Regions from separate parts of the Paenibacillus sp. 01T47 genome, predicted to be linked through region 2. Evidence: riboswitches for the same ligand, from Rfam matches in the RefSeq annotation. Region 2 holds a riboswitch; the other holds the start of a gene.
What was found. A riboswitch is a leader RNA that binds a small molecule or an ion and turns the genes downstream of it on or off. The one in region 2 is predicted to bind cobalamin.
Positions count from the first base shown of each region.

Region 1 (7,299 bases), on a different contig from region 2:
AGAGCGGCCAGCCATTGCACTAACCAAGGCACAATTAGCACGCTTTGAAGGCAGCTACCAGTATTTGCGCGCCCCGCTCGTTTATTACAAAGTAAAGGCGGAAGATGGTTATTTATCCGTTGCCGGACCCAATAGCACCAGGAAACTAAAACCCGTTGGCGAGCTGCTGTTCCAAGATGAAGATGGAAAACTTGGCGCATTTAAAAGAGATGAAGCTGGCAATATCTCATACTTTTATTATTTACTTATTGATGCTTGGTGTGAACGTATAACCCCATCACCTAACTATTCTGATGTACCGCGCAATCATCCGTATGCCGATGACATTTATACTTTACGTGATTTGGGCGGGGTTTTAAATCAAACGTCTACCCTTTTCGAACCAGAAGGAAACACGACTCGTGCACAATTCGCAGCTCAGATTGTACGACTAGCTGGTATTACCAAATCACACCAATCCTCTAAATTCACGGATCTAAAGGCTCATCCATATGAATCAGAAATTCAAACACTGCTAGAGATTCACGTATTAAGTGGTACTTCAGCCCAGAGGTTTGAACCAGACCGAACGATCACAAGGGAAGAAGCTGCTGTCATTATCTATCGATTATCACGTTTTCTTGGTTTCCCTCCCATTCCAGCGAAACTGAGCGGCAAGACTTCAGCTTGGGCCGAAGAAGCGGTTCAATTCATTGTTGGAGCTCGCTTATATGGACCAGAAATAAAAACGACAGATAAAGGTACTGATTTCCGTTCGAGAGATCCGCTGCTCAATAAGGAAGCTGCTGTGATTTTAAACCGTTTCGCTAAATTATTTGCGTCAAGTGCAGGCATCTAATACAAAAAAAGACTGCGTAGTCGCCCTTCATCAAGGCGGACTATGCAGTCTTTTTTTGTATAAACGTTAGTTGTAACGAAAGCAGTACAACATACGGATCACTCAATCATTCATTAATGCTTCTAAGGAATAAGCTCATCACCGTTCATAAACGTTTGCAAGTCTTGATCCGCCTTCGATTGGTTGCAAGCATTGCAAGCACAGACACAATTAACCGGCGTTGTATGCCCGCCCTTAGCGCGCGGCAGCATATGATCGATCGTATCACCCTGCTCCCCGCAAAAATAACAAATGTGATGGTCACGCTCCAAGATGTAGCGCCGGAATTCCTTATTGCTGAACAATCGGCGTATCGTATAGCGATTGACGATAACCGCAGCATGCTCCTTTACCAGCGTTATCGCAAGCTCTGGCTCAATTTCTTGATACCATCGCCGTCCTTTATCCGTCTTGCCTCTCATCCAAATCGTACCTTGACGCGTAGGTTTTAGTGCTGCCGGATCATTCTGCAGCGTTATGGATGTCATCGGTGGAACCGGGAATGGTTTGCTGGGATGAGCTTTTCTTCGTATTGCTTTATAATCATTAAGTTGAACATCAGGCAATGGAGCTAAAGCCGCTTTCGCCTGCCTGCAAGCTCGGCATGCACCGCGCCTTGCACCAGCGCCGGCTCGTTTGCCCGTTCGCCGCAGAAACTCAGAGAGCGGTTTCGTTTCCTTGCAAATGGCGCATGGTTTGGTAGCAAGAGGTTCTGTATCATCCATCATTTTTTCCGGAGCATATGATTAGCTACGCAGCCGAATTCGTCCCCTCGTGTTTTTATACTATTGTAGCATTAATATAGGTTCGAGGGGAAAATAGCACATAACCTATGATTCCAATAAACCGTATTTCCTCTTGAAGCGCTGCAAAATGGCAATCCAGCTGCTCCCAAACACGGCGAGGAAAAAAACATTGGACAGCGCATGCGCAAGATCAAAATAAAAGCTTTGAATGTAGGCAACAAAAATCAAATTCCAGCTCAGCGCGTCCGGCAATCCGATGATAAACCAAATATTCATAATCCAGCCAAACAAGAAGCCCCATCCAAAACCAAATACGAGCAAGCCGGTCTTTGTTTTGATGAGCCAAGTATTTCGCAGCCACCCCGCGCTAGCCCCGATCATCCCCCAGCAAAACATTTGCCATGGCGTCCACGGGCCCTGACCTAGAAAGATATTCGATACGACTGCAGCTATTGCGCCGATAATGAAGCCCGATTCAGCTCCAAACACAATCGCAGCAATAATGATCACGAAGGATGTGGGCTGAACGCTCGGCAGCGGCGCAAACGGTACGCGGCTAATGGCCGCAATGGCCGCCAGCACAGCAAGGATAACAATCTCGCGCGCTTCGATCTTCCGTCTCTCAAACCTTGCAAAAAAAGGAATCATCGTGACAAATAGCAGCACGATACTTAGCATTAAATAATGATCATCGGAAATGGCAGAGGATAAGGCCATAGCTGCGATGAACAGTCCAATGCTGGCAATGAACCAGAGCTTTATTTTGCCCACGTTGCAATCACATCCTCTGTCGTCAGCGCTTCTGGCAGCCATTCACGCACCGTTCGATTGATGGCTGTTGTGTAAAAATAATTAGTACCAAAAAATTGCGCCGGCTCCGACTCAGCAGATATTGCTCCATCAAACAGCATCGCGCAGCGCGTTGCATGCTCGGCAGCAAATTCAATATCATGTGTGACCATGACTATGGTTTTGCCTGCATGGCATAACTGCTGCAGCAGCTCCGCTGTTCGCTGCTTGGCTATGGGATCAAGCCCCTTTGTCGGCTCATCCAAGCATAGAACATCCGGCTCACCAAGCAGCACTAAGGCTAACGCCGCTCTCTGCTGCTCTCCTCCGCTCAAATCATAAGGATGCTTCGGCAAAATAGAGGAAATCTGCAGGGAATCGACAACCTGAGCTATTTTCCGATCCCGATCATCGAGTTTGGCGTAATCCGCCATTCGCTGAAGCTCCTCTTCAACTGTATCGTAGCTAAAATAAAGCAGTGGATTTTGCGCCAAATAACCAACTTTAATCGATTTATCCCGCTTCAGCTTGCCTCGCTGCGGCTTTAATAATCCGGCCATCATTTGCAGCATCGTTGTTTTTCCAGCCCCGTTGCCGCCAAGCACCGCCAAAAACTCATACTTGTACACGTTAAGCGACAGCTTCTTCAACACCTCTGCACTCGCTTTTTCGTATTTAAACGTTATTTCATCACAAGCAAGCAGCCATTCCTTTTTTTCGAGCTCGCTGCTTTCGTTGATTACTGAATGATTTGCGCCTATTGTATGTACGCCGAAAACATTGGAGAGCCACTTCTTCCCTTCACGCACGGTAAGCGGAATTTGATTTGCTTCTGGTAGGCTGCCAGCCTTCTGGGCAGATAGAAACAGCTTCGTAACGGAAGGCAGGTATGGCATTTCTTTCTGCGCTGCATCAACACCAACGAGCCGGCATAGCTCTCTCGGCGGCGCGTCGTATTTCACTTTGCCTTCCTCCAGCAGAATGATTCGATCTGCAAGTGGAATAACATCCTCCAGCCGATGCTCGCTTATAATAACCGTCATCGACATTTCCTGATTCAGCCGATAAATAAACTGCAGAAAATCTCGCGCCGCTACCGGATCAAGCTGAGAGGTGGGCTCATCTAATAGAAGCAGCTTTGGCTGCAGCAGCAATACTGAAGCAAGATTGATCAGCTGCTTCTGTCCCCCCGATATTTCATGAACGGATTTGTTAATCAGCTCATCCAGCCCAAAGAAATGGCTCATTTCGGCTAGTCGTTTACGCATAACCGCTTGCCCATAGCCGACATTTTCCATGGAAAAAGCCAGCTCATGCCATACCTGATCCATCACAATTTGATTTTCAGGGTTTTGAAACACCATGCCGATCTGTTCAGCCGCCTCGACCGCAGGCAGTTCCTCTAGCAATACACGATTATACTTAATGGTGCCTGAGCGTTTCCCCGTAGGCTGCGTTTCTTTTTTCAAGTGCCGAAGCAGCGTCGTTTTGCCGCAGCCGGATGCCCCACAAAGGACGACAAAATCGCCTGGCTTGATATTTAAAGTAATGTTATCGAGTGCTGCAACCGTTGATTCCGGATAATGGAACGTCAATTGATCAACCTGAATTACTTCCATGACCTTCTCTCCATTTCTTCAAGTACGACTGGTGTTAACAGAAAGGCGCAATAGCAAGCGTATGCAATGCCTTCCCCCCTATGAAACTGCATTGTTTCCAGACGCGGGTAAATAGTAAGCACACCAAAACCTTGCATCCAGCCCCAAATGCATACTAGTGCCATTGCTCCAAGAAACAATAGAACATACCAATCTCTACGATCCATACGATAGATGACATAAGAGCTTCGTTTAGCTGCGCCATACCCTCTAGCTTTCATAGAATCAGCGGTCTGAAGCGCCTCCTCCAAGGACCAGGTCAACAGCACACGAACGAGCAGCATGCCATCCTTGCTCCGTTTTTTCAAGCTGCCTTCGAGAATCGAAACCCCTTTTATTCGTTGAACCGTAGTAATTTGATCCAGTCTCCGCAAGAAAAGCGGTACGAACCGAATCGACATCGAGGTTAGCAGTGCAGTTCGCGGAGCGACTCGTGAAAATAAATACATCCATTTCTCCGTCGTAACAATCTGCTGAAACGATACAAAGGCTAGTAAAATGCACAATAAAGAGAGCATCATCGTCACACCATATAAAATAGCTTCCAACGTGATCGGCTGATCCATAAAATAAAATAAAATATGCCGCCCGCGATGAGAAAACAGCGGGTTAAGAACAGCAACTAAACCGCCCATTAGAACATAATAAGGAAGCAGCTTAAGCAGCCGCTTCCCTTCGCCATGAATGACAATAATTACCGTAATCGCAGCAAGTGACGTCAATAAGAAAACAGGATGAAATAAGAGCATGCCGAATGTAATGACTCCTGCATAATAACTGAAGCTCGTAACCGGATGTACCGAACCGAACGCACTATTCATCGAATTTTGCTCCTATATCCTCGCCAAGATCAGTCGTGTACAACCATTCAATAACATCACCTTCATTAACCTTGTAAACCCCGGCGCCCTTGTTAGGAAACTCACCGTTTACTCGGTACATCCAGCCGCTCTTCGCACCCAGATCGAATTCGTAAATATTATCGATGCCTTCGATATAAGCACCGCCTTTAACACCTCTGTATTCCATTTGTATTTTGTTTTTTCTCGTAATTTTCTTCAATACATCTAGAACGGTATCGTCCTTCTTGAACTCTACGGCTGTTGGTGCAAGCACCGTTCCCGTATCTTTGTCCGCGACAATTGAAATCGTAACCGTCTGCATAGGATTCGGCGTTGCAACAGGCGTGACGGGCTTCGCAGTAGCCGCACTGTCTGTTTTGGTTGGTTTCGCAGAAGTAGTAGGCTTCGTTTTTGGATCATCCAGTTTTGGCTCATTTGTCTGCTTCGGCTTCGGGGAAGGCGTTGCTTGCTTACCGCCAGCGTTGTCGGTTGCCTTCGCGTTATCTTGATCTTTATCTTCGCTAGGCAACTGCGTTGCCTCTGCCGTTTCTGATGCTGAAGTACTCGTTGGCTGCTCATCAGCGGCTTTCTCCGCTTCTTTTCCCACTTGTCCTTCGTTGCTGGTTTGCACTTGATTGGTATTGGAATTAACGCTTTGTGCCGGACTGGCACAGCCAGCTAATAAACCAATAAACAGCCATAGGATGATTAAGCTTGGTAACCATTTCTTGTAGATCTTTGCCATCGTCTCTTTTCTGCTCCTTTTTGTCTCATTCACACAAACCTTAACAATAAAAAAAAGACCCCCTTCTATTAGGGGATCTGCATGCCGAATGTAAGAATAGCAACCGTATATAACTAAAATATATGATGCGTCCTGCAAAACGATTACGCCTCCACATTCTTTACCCCCGAAGAATGAGAAACAAAATAAAAAAGGCAGGTTTCCTGGCTTGTGCGTCAACGCGATTCTCACACCTTCCCATCCTTGAATCGGACAGTGGCATTTGCAGAGAATCACTCTTCACATACAGTGGCGGGACCGCGCCGGCATTGAACCGGACTTCCCTATTAAGCAAACAAAAGCATGCTTTTGTTTGCACCTTCTCTATTCAATTATGCGATTATTTAATCAATCATATCGGGATTGCTGGGGTTTGTCTATATGGGATTTGAATGATTCGATCGCAAATAGCAGCTGCATCCTCTTGATCATGGGTGACGAACATACACGTAATTTGGGCTTTGTGAAGCAATCGCTTCAGCTCCTCCCGAATGCTTTGCTTTAAGTGTGAATCCAAACTGCTAAATGGCTCATCCATCAACAGCATCAAGGGAGACGGGGCAAGCGCACGAGCAAAAGCAACACGCTGCTGCTGACCGCCGCTAAGCTCATGCGGATAACGCTTGACGAAATCATTTAACTGTATCAGCTCCAGCATTTCATCCAGCCGTTTGAATCTGTCTTTTCTTGATAATCGATGTAAACCAAATAATATATTTTGACCGACAGTCAGATGAGGAAACAACGCATAATCCTGAAACACCATGCCTATGCCGCGCTGCTCAGGCTGAATAAACTGCTGATCATCTACTAAAACCCTGCCGCCAGCGGCAATACGTCCCGAGGCAGGAATCTCAAGCCCGGCAATAATCCGCAACAGCGTGCTTTTCCCGCAACCGCTTTGACCAAGCACTCCAACAACTTCACCCTTCTGCATTTGCATCGTAAAGTTTTCCAATACACTCTTTTTCCCATTATCATAGCTAAAAGAAACGTTAGTCAGCTCAAAAAAGTTCATCTGGATTTCTTCTCTCCCAACCGATGATAAACAAAAACAGTTGCCATTCCCACCGTGATTATGAATAAAGACGGTACCGAAGCTTGATGAATTTGCTCATCGCTTGCATATTGATAGGCTTTTGTCGCTAGCGTCTCAAAATTAAACGGGCGCAGCAGCAGCGTCAGCGGCAGCTCCTTCATAATTTCCATAAAGGTAAGCAGGAAGCCTGCTAATATGGATCCTTTTATTAAAGGCAAGTCAACTTTGAAGAAGGTAGCAGTCATACCGATGCCGAGCGTTCTGGAAGCTTCAGAATAACGATTGCCTATTTTATCAAATCCCGCTTCCACCGCATTAAATCCTACACCAAGGAAGCGGATTACATAGGCGAAAATAAGCATTACGAGCGACATGCTGAGCACGAGCTTGCTCGATCCAAAACCTAACCATGAATAGACGCCGCTTAATTGATGGTCTAGGGAAATAAACAAAGCAAGCACGCCAATGGACAAAACAGCACCCGGGATAGAGTAGCCCATTAAAATTAGCTTTGTTGCTGCAAGCGACAAAAGCGATCGATTCAGGCTCCGGCTTACATTGGCG
Region 1 covers NZ_JBFTPA010000004.1:305,600-312,898, reverse strand. The annotation lists gene AC1DOV_RS11315 (serine hydrolase) at 1-838, shown strand, start outside; gene AC1DOV_RS11310 (HNH endonuclease) at 961-1,605, opposite strand; gene AC1DOV_RS11305 (ECF transporter S component) at 1,708-2,394, opposite strand; gene AC1DOV_RS11300 (ABC transporter ATP-binding protein) at 2,382-4,031, opposite strand; gene AC1DOV_RS11295 (energy-coupling factor transporter transmembrane component T) at 4,022-4,891, opposite strand; gene AC1DOV_RS11290 (DUF4430 domain-containing protein) at 4,884-5,657, opposite strand; cobalamin riboswitch at 5,834-6,034, opposite strand; gene AC1DOV_RS11285 (ABC transporter ATP-binding protein) at 6,049-6,714, opposite strand; gene AC1DOV_RS11280 (ABC transporter permease) at 6,711-7,299, opposite strand, start outside.
Region 1: another riboswitch for cobalamin. It lies ahead of AC1DOV_RS11290 (DUF4430 domain-containing protein); the one in region 2 lies ahead of metE (5-methyltetrahydropteroyltriglutamate--homocysteine S-methyltransferase).

Region 2 (7,299 bases):
AAACCAAATTAAAGGGACATCGGGCAGAATTATTTTTATGGTTTCAAAAGGGCCCGATCCTAATAATTTGGCTTACATTGCAACAAAAGGCGCATTGATTGGGCTTATCGAGCCGCTATCTGTAGGGTTGGCTCCGCTTCAAATTACAGTAAATGGATTTGATCCAGGTCCCACCGATTCTGGCTGGATGGATGAGCAGATGAAGGCTGGCTTTTTGCCAATGTTCCCTATGGGACGCATCGGTTTGCCGGAGGATGCAGCTAAAGCAATCAGCTTCTTGGCGAGTGACGAATCACAGTGGATAACCGGGCAAGTTATAAAATCTGAAGGCGGTTTTTTAGGTAAATAGCTGATTTTGTCCTTTATCATCCTACGTACAAGTGATAAAAGAAATCTATATAGTTTATAAAATCATTGAAATATAATTTATCGATAGCCATGATACAATGCCGTTAAGTGGGAAAATGGAGGGATGGCATTGTTGAACAAACCTATTTTGACTGAGCAATTTATGGTGTTCGCGACGAGGGAATGCAAAGGCTCAAGCTGTTTATATGAACAGCTATCATTAGCCATTGCAGACGATGATGAAATGCTTCAGATGGCTTCTTATTGCAGAGAAGGCCAGCCAGTACCCAATCTTTTTTTTGCTGCGGTTCAGTACTTGCTGCGCAAAGAGACCAGCCACGAACTGCAAAAGTTTTATGGCAGCTTAGTTAACGATCCGAGAGATGCGGCGGAGGCATTCCCTTTTTTTAAACACTTTTGCCTTCAGCATAAAAACGAAATTGTTCAACTGCTCCAAAGCAAGCTTGTACAAACGAATGAGGTTAGACGCTGTGCTTACTTGTATCCTGCATTTTGTTACATGTATCAAAAAACGAAAAAACCATTGGCCATCATTGAAATCGGAACAAGTGCGGGGCTGCAGCTTTTTTGGGATAAGTATAGTTATCAATATAACAATAGTGAAACCTATGGAAATATAGATGCTGAACTGGTACTGCACTCGGAAGTTCGTGGAGATGTTATTCCGCATCTCCTAAAACAAAGTCCGCCAGTGATTGCAAGGATAGGAATAGATTTGCACGTTAATAATCTGGAAGAGGAAGACGATTATCTTTGGTTAAAGTCGTTGATATGGCCTGAGCATAATGAGCGGACTGTGAATTTTGACAAAGCAGCTTCTTTATTAAAAGGGCAGCAGATGGAGTTGTTTCAGGGGAATGGCGTGAAACGACTTGCTGAAATGGTTGCTAAAATAACGGAGGATTGTGTTATTGGTGTGTTTCACACCCATGTAGCCAACCAAATGACTCATGACGACAAAGTTGAATTAACAGACAGCATTAGGAGAATAGGGCAACAAAGAGATATATTTCACCTCTACAATAATATGTGGGACCCAAATCTTCATCTTGATTATTATTTGGAGGGCAAGGAGCAAACGGAAACGTTAGCGGAAACAGATGGTCATGGCCGTTGGTTTCGGTGGATGCTTTGATCCTACCTCGTTCATTGTGGATTTAACGAAAGAGCATAATTTCAGCGCGCAGGGATAGAGGTCGAGAGATTTATGGAATGGGATGCGGGTGCTTACACCGTTGCATGGAAAGCACAAAAGATTGTACTGCTTCCGAAGGAATATGCGCTGCTGCATTTCATGCACAGCCATGCAGGGCAAACGCTGTCGCGCGAACAGCTGCTAGACAACGTCTGGCCAATGGAGGCGCCGGTAGATCGTACGGTAGATGATCACATTTACCGGCTGCGGCGCAAGTTGAAAATATCCCGAACACTTCGTTGTCATTCCAAAACTTAAATTTGACACAATGCATTGCTCGTATTTATCTTCAATAATGATAAGCTGGAGATATCTTTTATTCAGGGGTACAACAATGCTCAAAAAAACAGGTTTAGCTGCTTTGTATGCCAGTATTGCTTTTCTTATTTATCGTTATGGCGATGTGATTTTGACGTGGTTTCAACAAGCGGATAACGTGCCGCTCGTCGTCATTATGGCAACGCTCGTCGCACTATTTCCTGTCATCCCGTATCCCGTAATCGGCGGGCTCATTGGTGCTGCTCTTGGCCCAGTGTTAGGCGCGGCAGTGACTTGGACGGGCTCAGTGGCAGCATCCATTGTGATGTTTCTGTTTATCCGCTATGGCTATCAAGAGTGGGGGAAGAAATTTCTCTACCGTTATCCAAGCATCGGAAAACTAACGGTGATGTTTGAGCAGAATGCTTTTCTGACGATTATGTTTGCTCGGCTCATTCCGTTCATTCCATCCATTGCAGTTAATATGTACTCGGCGCTAAGCCGTGTTTCCTTTACCGTTTATGCGATCGCCTCATCGATTGGTAAAATTCCAGCGATGCTGTTGTTCGCCACGATCGGTGACACGCTTATGACGGACCCAAGAAACGTATTTGTTACCGTCTTAGTATACGGCATGTTTATGGCGGTATCTCTTTATGTTTATCGAAGGTGGAAGCTTCAGTAGGTTTCCTCTAAAACAACAGACGGCCTCTTCGCAAATGATGCGCGCGGAGGTCGTTTTTTTGTTGTACAATCTTCTCGAAAATAAAATGTTCATGCTAATCCAAAATGTTTAAAATGTTCTTTTTATGTTCGTAAATGTGTGTTATTATAGAAACGAACAATAACAAACATTAGCGTAGCTTGCGAGGCGAGTCTAACGCAAATAACTTTTAGGAGGCTTTTATCCAATGGAAGTACGCCATACTACGAATCCTACTGATGTGAAGCAATATGATACGGAACGTCTGCGCAGCGAGTTTTTGATCGAAAGCTTGTTTGAGCAAGATCAATTAAAAATGACATATACGCATTATGACAGAATGGTTGTAGGCGGAGCATTGCCTGTGAACGAGACGCTTGAGCTGGAGGATGCTGCAACGCTAAAAACCGAATATTTCTTGGAACGCCGCGAGGTTGGTTTCTTGAATATTGGCGGACCTGCTTCGATTTCCGTTGATGGGGAAGTATACGAGCTGAATAAGCTCGACGTGCTTTATGTTGGCAAGGGCAAACGTCAGGTGCTGCTGTCAAGTGTAGATAAAGCAAACCCTGCGAAGCTTTATTTCTGTTCCGCGCTTGCGCATGCTGAAATTGCAACACGCAAGATGACGATGGAGGAAGCGAATCCGACTCATCTTGGTTCGCAGGAGACTTCCAATGAACGTATTCTTTATAAATATATCCACGCAGACGGCATCCAAAGCTGCCAGCTTATGCTTGGTGTAACGAGCTTGAAAACGGGAAGCGTCTGGAATACGATGCCTTCTCATGTCCATGACCGCCGCATGGAAGCATACTTGTACTTCGACATGAATGATGATGCTCGCGTATTCCATATGATGGGCGAGCCTTCGCAGACGAGACATCTTGTTGTTGCCAATGACCAAGCGATTCTTTCACCGCCATGGTCGATCCACTCAGGAGTGGGCACAAGCAATTATACATTCTGCTGGTCGATGGCTGGAGAGAACTACACATTTACAGATATGGACGCCGTACCTGCAAGCGAGCTAAAATAGAAACATTCGCTACAGGGGGTGCACTATGCTTGCTGCCGAACGGCATCGTAAGATTATAGATAAATTGGAGCAGCTTGGCGCGGTTAAAGTTTCCGAGCTAAGCGAGCTGTTTCAAGTCACGGAGAAAACAGTTCGTGAAGATTTAGAGAAGCTGGAAGAGAAGGGATTGCTGAAACGGACTCATGGCGGAGCTGTGCCCCAGCATAGAGGCGAAGACAGCCTTTATCCGCTGCAATTCCCAAACAGCAAGCATCAGCGGGAGAAGGCGGCGATTGCGGAGCTTGCTCTTTCATGCATCGAGCCTAATGATATTATTGCGCTTGATGCTGGCAGTACTACGCTCGAAATGGCAAAACGTCTGCCCAACATCCCGGTTACGGTGCTTACGAACGATCTGCTTATCATTCGGGAGCTGACTGCGAAGGACCAAGTAAGGCTTGTTATTCCCGGGGGCTACCGGCATAACAATTTGCTTATCGGCGCAGAATCGCAGGAATGGATTAAACGACTGAATGTACACAAGCTGTTTCTTTCCACAACCGGCATTCATATGGAATATGGGCTTACCATATTCACAGAAGAATTGACGAAGCTGAAGAAACTGTATATGGAAAATGCCAAGGTCGTCTACTGCCTTGCCGATCATAACAAATTCGATAAGGGTGCACTAATAACGTTTGCCGGTTTGCATGAAATTGACTATATCATCACAGACGAAGGTATAGATGCGGACGTTGCGGCGAGGTATGAGTCACAAAATATAAAAATGATGAAAGCAGCGCTTTCGGAAAATGGGAAGCGTACTAAAGGTAGGAGCTGAGCCGATGAGTTTGTTTGATTTGACGGGTAAAACAGCTGTCGTCACAGGTGCAGGGCGCGGGCTTGGGGAAGCGATTGCGCTTGGATTAGCACGAGCGGGTGCGGATATCGCGCTTGTCACGAACCAAACGCCTGCTGACAAAACGGCAGCAGCGATAAGAGAGCTTGGACGCAAAGCGATTACAATTCAGACCGATATTGCTGACCGAACGAAGCTTGCTGGAATTGTTGATCGTACAGTTGAAGAACTGGGACGCATCGATATTTTGGTCAACAACGCGGGTATCATTCGCCGCACACCAGCTGCAGAGCATAGCTACGAGGACTGGCAGGATGTACTCGATGTTAACTTGAATTCTGTATTTCTCCTTTCCCAGCTGGCCGGGAAACATATGATTGAACAGGGCTCAGGGAAAATTATTAACATTGCGTCGATGTTAACCTTCCAAGGCGGAATTAATGTTCCGGGCTATACGTCCAGCAAACATGCCGTTGCCGGTCTTACCAAAGCGCTTGCTAGCGAATGGGCAGCTAAAGGCTTGCAGGTAAATGCCATAGCCCCAGGCTACATGAGTACAGACAACACCGAAGCGCTTCGCGAGGATCCTGTTCGCAGTGCTCAAATTTTGCAGCGCATACCAGCGGGACGCTGGGGTACATCGCAGGATTTGATTGGACCAGCGGTATTCCTAGCTTCTTCAGCTTCTGATTATATGAACGGCCATATTTTGGCTGTTGATGGCGGTTGGCTGGTTAGGTAATTATATAAAAAACCAATAAGGCTTTCCTTTTGCAGCGCAGGCTGCTTAGAGGAGAGTCTTTTTTTGATATTATAATGATTTCCATTGTATGGTTATTATTTTGCGTGTATAGTTATTCGTGATCCTAAAAAATGCGATCAACAACTGAAATAAGTGGAAATAGGTGCTCTTGCTGTATAGCTTGAGCTTAAAAGGGAAGTCCGGTGCAAAACCGACGCGGTCCCGCCACTGTAACAGAGGAGTCTAAGCGCTAACGCCACTGATCTTAACCGGTTGGGAAGGCAAGCTTACGATGATGATTCTGGAGCCAGGAGACCTGCCTATTTGAACGACACTGATTTTACCTACGGGAGATAGGGAGGTGTTAAGACAGAACCGCTGTTTATTAAAACGCCGGGCGTCTTTACCTTTGCTTCTTTAAGGTAACGACGCTCTTTTTTGTGCTTTTATTTCATAATAATTACATTTATTAGGAGGAAATATGAACGTGAGCAAACTGCAAAACAGTGTACTTGGATATCCGCGTATCGGCGAAAATCGGGAATGGAAAAAAGCGCTTGAAGCCTTTTGGAAAGGTGATTTGGACGAAACGGTATTCCTCCAAACGCTTGAAAGTATTCGTCTTAACAACCTGAAGCTGCAAAAGGATAAAGGAATTTCGCTAATTCCTGTTAATGATTTTACGTTGTATGATCAAATGCTGGATACTGCAGCGATGTTTGGCCTTGTGCCAGATCGTTTTTCCTATGATGGAGGTCCTGTTCCCGTACAGACCTACTACGCAATGGCGAGAGGGACACAGGAAGCACAAGCCTGCGAGATGACCAAATGGTTTAATACCAACTATCACTATATTGTGCCAGAACTTGCGGGTGCTGCTCCGGTACTGACGGAAAACCGTCCGCTGATTGCGTACCGCGAAGCCAAAGAAAAGCTTGGCATTGAAGGTAAACCTGTCATTATCGGTCTATACACCTTCCTCAAGCTGTCGAAGGGCTACGATGCCAAGCAGCTTCCGCAGCTTATTGAGCAGTTTATACCGCTTTATGCTCAGCTGCTTAAGGAGCTTGAGCAAGAAGGCGTACAATGGATGCAAATCGATGAGCCCATCCTTGTTACCTCTATTTCTGAGGAAGAGATGCAATGGGTTGAATCGATTTATGCAAGGCTGAACCAAGCAGCACCAGCGCTTAACATAATGCTTCAAACGTATTTTGAGGCGGTTGAGCATTATGAAGCTGTAGTTGCTCTCCCGGTACAAGCGATCGGTTTGGATTTCGTTCATGGTTTGGAGCAAAACTTGAAGTCGCTGGAGCAATTTGGTTATCCGAAGGATAAGCTCGTCGGTATCGGACTTGTAGACGGACGCAACATTTGGCGCTCAGACTATAAGCAAAAGCTCGAATTGCTGCAAAAGCTTTCGGCATACATTCCAGCTGAGCGCGCGATCATTCAATCGTCATGCAGCCTGCTGCATGTGCCGGTAACGGCAAAAAACGAAACCAATCTGCCAGTAGAGCTGCGTGAGGCGCTTGCATTCGCGGAAGAAAAGCTGGATGAAATTGTGTGGCTAAGTGAAACAGCGACTGTAAATGAGGCGGACATCTCAGAACTGCGCAAGCTTGAGCTTAAGCTTAACGGCGAGCGGATTCATCATTTATCCATTTCTCCTGCCCGCAATCGCCAAGCTGCTGATGCAGCAGCGATAGCGGCGCATCCTTCAACGAGGCAGAAGCCATTTGCGGAGAGACAAAAGCTGCAGCAGCAAAAGTGGAATTTGCCGTTCCTTCCAACAACAACAATCGGCAGCTTCCCGCAAACGCTGGATGTACGCCAAGCAAGGCAAAAATGGAGAAAAAACGAGCTCAGTTCACAGGGCTACGCTTCCTTTATCAACGATAAAATTAAAAATTGGATTGAAATCCAAGAAGAGCTTAACATAGACGTCCTCGTTCATGGTGAATTTGAGCGTACGGACATGGTCGAATTTTTCGGAGAGAAGCTGGATGGGTTCGCATTTACAAAAGCCGGTTGGGTTCAATCGTATGGTTCCCGCTGCGTAAAGCCGCCGGTCATTTATGGCGATGTTGTATTTACTGAGCCAATGACAGTAACCGAAAGCGTGTATGCGCAGTCGCTGACAAGTCGTCCGGTA
Region 2 covers NZ_JBFTPA010000003.1:194,573-201,871, forward strand. The annotation lists gene AC1DOV_RS08275 (SDR family oxidoreductase) at 1-349, shown strand, start outside; gene AC1DOV_RS08280 (DUF2332 domain-containing protein) at 479-1,504, shown strand; gene AC1DOV_RS08285 (winged helix-turn-helix domain-containing protein) at 1,577-1,822, shown strand; gene AC1DOV_RS08290 (TVP38/TMEM64 family protein) at 1,899-2,507, shown strand; gene kduI (5-dehydro-4-deoxy-D-glucuronate isomerase) at 2,734-3,564, shown strand; gene AC1DOV_RS08300 (DeoR/GlpR family DNA-binding transcription regulator) at 3,590-4,384, shown strand; gene kduD (2-dehydro-3-deoxy-D-gluconate 5-dehydrogenase KduD) at 4,389-5,144, shown strand; cobalamin riboswitch at 5,289-5,482, shown strand; gene metE (5-methyltetrahydropteroyltriglutamate--homocysteine S-methyltransferase) at 5,632-7,299, shown strand, end outside.